One region of the Martinezella lusitana genome, then DNA from elsewhere that is predicted to be linked to it. Evidence: predicted binding sites of a transcription regulator. Region 1 holds the regulator's gene; each other region holds the start of a gene.
The links. The regulator PhoB, encoded in region 1, activates phosphate uptake and scavenging genes when phosphate is short. The targets are predictions, from matches to a motif close to TGTCATNNANCTGTCAT.

Region 1 (3,239 bases):
GCGTCAATACGGTCACCGCGCTGATCGGCCCGTCCGGCTGCGGCAAGTCCACCTTCCTGCGCTGCTTGAACCGCATGAATGACACGATCGACACCTGCCGCGTCACCGGCAAGATCACGCTCGACGATCAGGATGTCTATGACAGCGCCATCGACGTCGTGGAGCTGCGCGCCCGCGTCGGCATGGTGTTCCAGAAGCCCAATCCCTTCCCGAAGTCGATCTACGAGAACGTCGCTTATGGCCCGCGCATTCACGGGCTTCACCGCTCCAAGGCCGATCTCGATCATATCGTCGAAACCAGCCTGCAGAAGGCCGGTCTCTGGGGCGAGGTGAAGGATCGGCTGCAGGAAGCCGGAACCAGTCTGTCCGGCGGCCAGCAACAGCGCCTCTGCATCGCTCGTGCCGTCGCCGTCAGCCCGGAAGTCATTCTCATGGACGAGCCGTGCTCGGCGCTCGATCCCATCGCCACGGCCAAGGTCGAGGAACTGATTCACGAGCTGCGGGAAAACTTCACGATCGTCATCGTGACGCATTCCATGCAGCAGGCAGCCCGTGTCTCGCAACGCACCGCAATGTTTCACCTCGGCCATTTGGTCGAGGAGAACGATACCGATAAGATGTTCACTAATCCCGACGATTTCCGCACGCAGGATTACATCATGGGCCGTTTTGGTTGATGATGTCCCGCGCGCGGCTACCATCACAAGTTTCACCCTGAGGATAGAAAAATGGTCTCTACTCACATTCTCTCTGCCTACGACGAAGACCTGAAGTTCCTGACGCGCCGCATTGCCGAAATGGGCGGCCTGGCGGAGCAGATGGTCAGCGACAGCGTCCGCGCGCTGGTGCACGGCGATGTTGCTCTTGCGCAAAAGGTCATCTCCGACGACGTCGTCCTCGACCATGCCGAACGCGAAGTCGGCGACAAGGCAATCGTCACCATTGCTCGCCGGCAGCCGATGGCCGCCGACCTGCGCGAAATCATGGGCTCCATTCGCATCGCCGCCGATCTGGAGCGCGTTGGCGACCTCGGCAAGAACACCGCCAAGCGCGTCATCGCCGTGCAGGGCACCGGCGTTCCGCGCAGCCTGGCGCGGGGTATTGAGCATCTTTCCGAACTGGCGCTCAGCCAGCTCAAGGAAGTACTCGACGTCTACACGACCCGTTCGCCAGACAAGGCCGTGTCGATCCGTGAGCGCGACGAGGAAATCGACGCGATGTACACCTCGCTCTTCCGCGAGATGCTGACCTACATGATGGAAGATCCGCGCAACATCACCACCTGCACGCATCTTCTCTTCTGCGCCAAGAACATCGAGCGCATCGGCGACCATGCCACCAACATCGCCGAGACGATCTATTACATGGCGACCGGCAGCCAGCCCGAGGGCGAGCGCCCGAAAGACGATACCGCCAACACCGTCGGTGCGCTGACGGAATAACGAAGACGCCAAGAAAGGAGACCAGAGACACATGGTTCCGAGAGTTGCTGTTGTAGAAGACGAAGAAGCGCTCAGCGTTCTGCTGCGCTACAATCTGGAGGCCGAAGGCTTCGAGGTCGATACCATTCTGAGAGGAGACGAAGCCGAACTTCGCCTCCAGGAGCGCATCCCCGATCTTCTGATCCTTGACTGGATGCTCCCCGGCGTGTCGGGTATCGAGCTCTGCCGCCGGCTGCGCATGCGGCCGGAAACGGAGCGCCTGCCGATCATCATGCTCACCGCCCGCGGCGAGGAAAGCGAGCGCGTACGCGGCCTTTCCACCGGCGCCGACGATTATGTCGTCAAGCCGTTCTCGACGCCGGAGCTGATGGCTCGCGTCAAGGCGATGCTGCGCCGTGCCCGTCCGGAGGTCCTCTCCACGGTTCTGCGCTGTGGCGATATCGAACTGGACCGCGAGACCCATCGCGTCCACCGCAAGAGCCGCGAAGTGCGGTTGGGGCCGACGGAATTCCGCCTGCTGGAATTCCTGATGGCTTCGCCGAGCCGCGTCTTCTCGCGGTCGCAACTCCTCGACGGTGTCTGGGGACATGACATCTATGTCGACGAACGCACTGTCGACGTCCATGTCGGACGCCTGCGCAAGGCGCTGAACTTCTCCAATATGCAGGATGTCATCCGCACCGTTCGCGGCGCGGGTTATTCCATGGAAGCCTGAGCGGGAAACCGGTCAGCCATCCAACATAGCGGCGGAAACAGAAAACGGGCCTTTCGGCCCGTTTCTTTCATTCAGCTATAAGGCATCTCAGCCGCGCGGTTGAGCCGCAGGCCGGCGCCGTTCATGCACCGGCTGGTAGGCCAGGCGCTGATGGTAGCCGCAATAGGGCGATGCATCCGGGCTATCATTGCCGCAGAAGTGGAAATCATCCTTCAGCGGATCGCCGACCGGCCACTTGCAGGTGCGTTCGGTAAGTTCCGTTAGACCGAGGCGGCGCGAGATCGGAACGACCACATTGGAGGCCGGACGATATTCGATCTCGTTGACCGTATCGATCTCGACTTCTTCCTTGAGCATCGTTGCGCCCTGCTGACGGGTAACCGTGCGGGTTGCAACGCGCGAGGCGTAGTTCGGTGCGCGCGGCGCCGAAGTGTTGCGCTTCTGTGCCCGGGCCGCAGTTGCCGTGCCGCCTGCCTTCGCTCGGCCCGGCAGGCTCAAGCGATGTACCTTGCCGATGACGGCGTTACGGCTGACACCACCGAGCTGTGCCGCGATCTGGCTCGCGCTCAAACCCTCGGACCACAGCTTCTTCAGCTTCTCGACGCGTTCGTCTGTCCAATTCATGCCCTGTCTCCGCTGTCGCGTTTCCGATGGCAGAATCCTTCACCATTGCCTCAGATGGGATCGAGGCACGAAACGCTTAAAAAATTGTGGTGACTAGTTCCGCCGCATGCAGTCTAGTAATTGAGATTTAACCTAGTGTGAGGCTGACTCCGTGACAAGAGTCGCATGATTCCTGGGGAATCGATTTCGGGGTTTTCCCCAACTTGCTTGTGCAAGCGTGGCATTTTTGCAATATTAGCAACTAGAGACATACCTCTCGCCGAGGGGCGCTCTGCTGCGTCCGCGAAATTGCCTGTTTTGTTGACATCGCGGTGCAAAACATCAATAGTACCCACGCCGCCGCAAGGCGGCATTTTTGATTTTTCCGGGCCCGTTTCACTTGAAGGAAACGATTGGCCCTAAAGGTTGTGATCGAGGAGACATGCGCCATGGCTGAAACCGCGCCGCTTTATGACACC
Region 2 (3,239 bases), 1.7 Mb from region 1:
AGGGCCTGACGGACGTCGCCAACGGCAATTACTGATCCTAGCTTTAGATTTGCAAACGCCGGCCCGACCTCAAGTCTTGGCCGGCGTTGTCACATCCAGGATTTTCTTCAGCAGAATTTGCGGCTTGTAATTCAGCCAGCTCGGCGTCAGCCCCATGCGCACCAGCACAAGATTGGCGGATGGGACGATGGCGACACTTTGACCATCATGCCCGAGCATCCAGAACGTATCCGCCGGCAGGCCGAACTGTGCGTTGGAACCGCCCGGCCCAGCAAGCCAGGCCTGAACCTGCGAATAGACGCCTTCCGATGCCTTGGTCGGCGTGCGCATCGCACCGACAAAACCTTCCGGCAAAAGGCGCTGGCCCTTCCAGACACCGTCCTGCAACAGGAATTGCCCGAAGCGCGCCCAGTCGCGGGCCGTTGCATAGAGATAGGAACTGCCAATAAAGGTGCCGCGCTCGTCCGCCTCCAGCACGGCGCTCGACATGCCGAGCGGCGCAAACAGCGCATCGCGCGGATAGGCGATCGCAGCGCTTTCATTCGGGAGCCTGTTCATCCAGAGCCTTGAGAGCAGCGTCGCCGTGCCGCTCGAATAGCTGAAACGCTCGCCAGCCGGAGCCTGCTGCGGCGCGTTTGCGGCAATCCCGGTCGAGTCCGGATCGAGATAGAGCATGCGCGTCACGTCCGATACCGCGCCATAGCTCTCGTTGAAGACGAGACCACTTTCCATGGCGAGGAGATCGCTGAGCTTGATGCTTTTACGGGCGTCGCCGCTCCATTGCGGCAAAAGGTTCTCGTCGTCAAAGGACATGCGGCCGGTCAGCATCAGCCGGCCGATGATCGCGGCGTTGACCGTCTTCGTCATCGACCAGCCGATCAACGGTGTGCCTTTGCCGAACCCTTCGCCATAGGCCTCCGCCACAACGCGACCATCCTTGATCACGACGACGGCGCGCATGGATGGGCCGGCAAGATCCGTATTGGTCAAGAGCTTCGACAGCGTCGCATTCGTCTCATCCTGATCGCTCGCGACCTTGTCGCCATCCGGCCAGGGAGAATCGCGCTTCGGCACCTTCACCTTGTTCAGAAAGACCGCACTGCGCGCTGCCTGTAGGTCGCCATCCGACACCGTCGTGCAGCCGAGAGCGCCACGATAGAGCGCATAATTCGGCGCAAACATCCCAAGGATACGGGCGGTCACCACCCCCTCCTCCCGATCGACCGAAACCCGGACGAGCTTCAGCGCCGGATTGCCCGGCGCCTGCACATCGTCAGCCAGCACCTGCTCCGGATCGCGCTTGGCGACAAAAACATTCGAGCAGACGATCTTGGCGGCATAGCCGTCACCGACTCTCAGCAATTCAGGCGGCGAAACGGAAAGCCAGACGACGCCACCGGCGACAATGATCAACAATAAAAGAACAAGAGCCGTAATCGCTCTCGATATCAAACGCATGCCATACACCTCCAAAGGTATGCGGACACAATCAGGAAACGGTGCAATATGAAAGACCTTCATCATTACAGTTTCGCAAATATCCGCATGACCGCCGCGCGGCCGAACCTACCAACAGCCCACGTCATCAGACTGTAGCATTGCCGGGTTACACGCCCTGAACCTGACAAATTGGTGACAAGACTCAGATGACGGAATTCGCCCCGGAAGCCGGTCTCCACAAGAATCGGAAACTCAAGGACGCTCTGCTGCAACATAAGGCCCTGTCCAAGGCCGGCTTTTCCGAGCGTCTGTTCGGTATGCTGTTCTCCGGCCTTGTCTACCCGCAGATCTGGGAAGACCCGGATATCGACATGGAAGCGATGGAGCTTCAGCCCCATCATCGAATCGTCACCATCGGCTCCGGCGGCTGCAACATGCTTGCCTATCTCTCGCAGAGCCCTGCTTCGATCGACGTGGTCGACCTCAATCGCCACCATATCGCGCTGAACAAGCTCAAGCTGGCCGCCTTCCGGCTGCTGCCCGGTCATGCCGATCTGGTGCGATTCTTCGCCACGCCCGGCGTAGACACGAACAGCCAAGCCTACGAAGAGTTCATAGCACCGCGGCTCGATCCGGCAACCGCCGCCTATTGGGATGGCCGCGACATGTACGGTCGCCGCCGCGTTACGGTGTTCAACCGTAACATCTACAAGACGGGCCTACTTGGCCGCTTCATCGGCGCGGCGCATATATTGGCCCGCCTGCACGGCGTCCGTCTCGCCCCCTTGACCGAAGCACGTACATTGCGCGAACAGCGGCAGTTTTTCGACAACGAGATCGCACCGATCTTCGACAGGCCGATGGTGCGCTGGCTGCTCGGCCGCAAGAGCTCCCTTTTCGGACTTGGCATTCCGCCGCAGCAATATGACGAGCTCGCAAGCCTTGCCGGTGACGATTCCATAGCCGGAGTGTTGAAGCATCGCCTGGAAAAGCTGGCATGCCACTTCCCGATGCAGGATAATTATTTTGCCTGGCAGGCCTTCGCGCGTCGCTATGCCGCCCAGCACCAGGGACCGCTGCCAACCTACCTGAAGCCCGAGCACTATGCCGCCATCCGCGCCAACGCTGACCGTGTCAGCGTGCATCACGCCAACTTCACCGAGCTGCTCGCCTCCAAGCCCGCCGCCTCGCGCGACCGCTACATCCTGCTCGACGCACAAGACTGGATGACCGACGAGCAGCTCAACGAACTCTGGGCGGAAATCACCCGCACGGCCCGCGAAGGCGCCCGCGTCATTTTCCGCACTGCGGCTGAAAAGAGCATCATCGAGGGCCGACTTTCGACCGCGATCCGCGATCAATGGGTCTATCACGAAGAGCGCTCGCAGGCGCTTAACCTTCGCGACCGCTCGGCGATCTATGGCGGCTTCCATATTTACGGGAAAAAAGCGTGAGCCAGGCGGATACAGGCCTCGAGGCGAATTCGAAGAACCATGCCGGGCTGATGGACGGCATGTACCGCTACCAGCGGCATGTCTACGACCTGACCCGCAAATACTACCTCTTCGGCCGCGACCGTACGATCGCCCATCTCAACGTGCCCTTCGGCGGCTCGCTGCTCGAAGTCGGCTGCGGCACCGGCCGCAACATGTTACTGGCGCATCGCCGCTTCCCGTCGGCCAAGCTCTACGGCCTCGACATTTCCCAGGAAATGCTGATCTCGGCCCGCAATAATTTTCGCGGCATGAAGCAGATACCGGACTTCCGCGTCGCCGATGCCACCGACTTCTCGCCCACTG
Region 3 (3,239 bases), 350 kb from region 1:
TCTTGAAGATGATCTACGGCAACTATGCCGTCGATAGCGGCCAGATCCTGGTAACGCAAAAAGACAAGATCATCGATCTTGCCACCGCCGATCCACGCACCGTTCTCGAGGTTCGCCGCCATACGCTCGGCTATGTCAGCCAATTCCTGCGCACCGTGCCGCGCGTGGCCGCCATCGACGTTGTTGCCGAGCCGCTTCTGGCGCGCGGCGTGGCGCTGGCGGATGCCCGGCAAAGGGCTGGCGCCCTGCTCGCCCAGCTCAATCTGCCGCAGGAGCTTTGGCAGTTGCCGCCCGCCACCTTCTCCGGCGGCGAGCAGCAACGCGTCAATATCGCCCGTGGCTTCATTACCGATCACGCCATTCTCCTGCTCGACGAGCCGACCGCCTCTCTCGACGCGAGGAACCGCGCCGTCGTGGTCTCGATGATCGAGGAAAAGAAAAAGGCTGGCGTCGCCCTGCTCGGCATCTTCCATGACGAGGAAGTGCGTGAAGCGGTCGGTAGCCGGATTCTCGATGTCTCCCGCTTCTCGCCCAGAAAGTCCGCCGCATGAGCCGTCAACTGGGCGAAACGCCGCTCATCAGCCCGAGCGCGACCGTCAAGAACTCGACGTTTGGCCGCTATACCGAGGTCTCCGAGCGTTGCCGCCTCGACGAGGTCGAGATCGGCGACTATTCCTACATCATGCAGGACGGCGCCGTCTGGTGCGCGACAATCGGCAAGTTCGTCAACATCGCCGCCAGCGTCCGCATCAATGCCACCAATCATCCGACATGGCGGGCGACGCTGCACCATTTCACCTATCGCGCCGCCGATTATTGGCCGGATGCCGATATGGAAACGGATTTCTTTACCTGGCGGCGCGAGAACCGCGTCGTGATCGGTCATGACGTCTGGATCGGCCACGGCGCCACTATCCTGCCGGGCGTCATGGTCGGCAATGGTGCCGTCATCGGCGCCGGCGCCGTCGTGTCCAAGGATGTCGCCCCCTATACGATCGTCGGCGGTGTGCCCGCCAAGCTCATCCGCGAGCGCTTCACCGCCGAGGTCGGCGCGCGCATGGACAAGCTTTCCTGGTGGGACTGGGATCACGCCACCCTGCGCACGGCGCTTGCCGACTTCCGCGCCCTTTCCGCCGAGGATTTTTTGATCCGATACGGCGCGTGAGGACGTTTTTCGCCGAAACGGGGCTTGCGCCAGCCGATTAAGGATCTAGCGTCTGGCGACCCTTTGAGACCGGATATTCGAGGGAGGCGTCTTCATGGCAAAGCAGTTCGAAAGCATCGATGACCGGCTGCGCGATTTCATTGCGCGGCAGCATATCTTCTTCACGGCCTCGGCGACGGCGGAATCCCGCGTCAACGTTTCGCCCCGCGAGACCCTGTGCCTGCGCGTCATCTCACCCAATACCGCCATCTATCTCGACCGGACCGGCAGCGGCAACGAGACCTCGGCGCATATGAAGGCCGATGGGCGGCTGACCATCATGTTCTGCGCCGTCGAGGGGCCGCCGATGATCCTGCGGCTCTATGGGCACGGCCGGATCCTTCACAGGGCATCGGCTGAATACCAGGAATTACTGCATACCCACTATGCCGGCGACGAACCGCTCGGCGCGCGCCAGATCGTCTGGCTGGATATCGACCTCGTCCAGACCTCCTGCGGCTTCGGCGTGCCGCTCTTCGCCTATGAAGGCGAAAGGCCTAGCCTCGATCAGTGGGCGAAGGCCAAGGGGCCTGATGGCATCGAGGAATACCGGCGGGAAAAGAACGTCCGTAGCATGGACGGCCTGCCGACGGGTTTATTTGACGCTGAAAGCAACTAAGCGTTTCGACTGAACCATCTCACCGCACCAATAGCGGGGGATTGTAACAGCACTTACACAAATCTGACATTGGAGCTTCATGAAGCAGCGGTAATGCGTTGCCTATACTTGGCGCACGGCCGCTCGAAATTCGGTTTCGAGGCGAGGCACCTGCGCCTGTTCATAGTTAGTAGTGCGACGTCAGTGCTTGCTACAGACCAAGGTAGCGGCGAAAGGGAAAGCTTCATGTTCGAGCTCAAGAATGTCTCGCGCCGGTTCGGAAACAAGCTCGCTGTCGATTCCGTGACGCTGGACATTCCGCAAGGACAGATGGTCGGCGTCATCGGCCGCTCGGGCGCCGGCAAATCCACGCTGCTGCGCATGATCAACCGCCTCGCCGACCCGACCTCCGGCTCGATCCATTTCGCCGGAACCGAAGTTTCCAAGCTGAGCGGGAGGGCGCTGCGCAGCTGGCAGCGCGATTGCGCCATGATCTTCCAGCAGTTCAATCTCGTCCCGCGCCTCGACGTTTTGACCAACGTCATGCTCGGTCGCCTGAACCAGCGCTCGACCGTCATGAGCCTCCTTTCCGTCTTCACCCGCGAGGAGCGCATCGAGGCGATCGCCGCGCTGGAACGCCTCGGCATCGAGCGGACCGCCTTGCAGATGGCCGGCACGCTGTCCGGCGGTCAGCAGCAGCGCGTCGCCATCTGCCGCGCCCTGATGCAGCAGCCGAAGATGATGCTCGCCGACGAGCCGATCGCCTCGCTCGATCCGCTGAACGCCAAGATCGTCATGGACGCTTTGCGCGACATCAACGAGCGTGAAGGCATCACCGTCATCACTAACCTGCACACGCTGGATACGGCGCGTAACTATTGCGAACGCATCGTCGGCATGGCCGCCGGCCGTGTGGTCTTCGACGGCAAGCCGTCCGATCTGACGGCCGCCGCCGTCAAGGAAATCTACGGCACCGACAGGGATGGCGCCGGTGTCGACGAAACGATGACGTCGACCGCCATCAACATTCCCGATCCGGCCGCGCAGGCCGCGGCACATGCATCCGCCGGCCCGCAACCGCTGGCAATGGCCGGTCTCTGAGAGGGAGCCGGCCGCGATCGAGAGCCCGCGTCAAGGGCGCATTTCTTTCAGACCGAAGACATCCGGGGACACACCGGTTAACCAGGAGACGAACCCATGTTGAAGAAGACCCTTCTCGCGGCCACGGCGCTTCTTGCGCTTGCTGGCGGCGCTGCAGCTCAGGACCTCAAGGAATTCCGTATCGGTATCATGGGTGGCGAAAACGAAGCCGACCGCCTGCGCAACTATGCCTGCCTCTCCGACCACCTGAAAAAGGAATTCGGCTTCGAGAAGGTATCGTTGTTCCCGGCCGCCGACTATGACGGCGTTATCCAGGGCCTCCTCGGCGGCACGCTC

Region 2: HB780_RS18035 (BtaA family protein) is a predicted target of PhoB. The motif match lies at 1,581-1,597, and genes of this name have one in related genera.
Region 3: phnC (phosphonate ABC transporter ATP-binding protein) is a predicted target of PhoB. The motif match lies at 1,888-1,904, and genes of this name have one in related genera.

Annotation. Positions count from the first base shown of each region.
Region 1 is NZ_CP050308.1:3,056,374-3,059,612, forward strand. Features, by position in the region: gene pstB (phosphate ABC transporter ATP-binding protein PstB) at 1-677, shown strand, start outside; gene phoU (phosphate signaling complex protein PhoU) at 729-1,442, shown strand; gene phoB (phosphate regulon transcriptional regulator PhoB) at 1,474-2,157, shown strand; gene HB780_RS28480 (GcrA family cell cycle regulator) at 2,245-2,781, opposite strand; gene HB780_RS28485 (aspartate aminotransferase family protein) at 3,210-3,239, shown strand, end outside.
Region 2 is NZ_CP050308.1:876,831-880,069, forward strand. Features, by position in the region: gene HB780_RS18025 (transglycosylase SLT domain-containing protein) at 1-35, shown strand, start outside; gene HB780_RS18030 (serine hydrolase domain-containing protein) at 70-1,458, opposite strand; gene HB780_RS18035 (BtaA family protein) at 1,647-2,894, shown strand; gene HB780_RS18040 (class I SAM-dependent methyltransferase) at 2,891-3,239, shown strand, end outside.
Region 3 is NZ_CP050308.1:2,701,463-2,704,701, reverse strand. Features, by position in the region: gene phnL (phosphonate C-P lyase system protein PhnL) at 1-551, shown strand, start outside; gene HB780_RS26700 (DapH/DapD/GlmU-related protein) at 548-1,165, shown strand; gene HB780_RS26695 (pyridoxamine 5'-phosphate oxidase family protein) at 1,260-1,823, shown strand; gene phnC (phosphonate ABC transporter ATP-binding protein) at 2,049-2,903, shown strand; gene phnD (phosphonate ABC transporter substrate-binding protein) at 3,000-3,239, shown strand, end outside.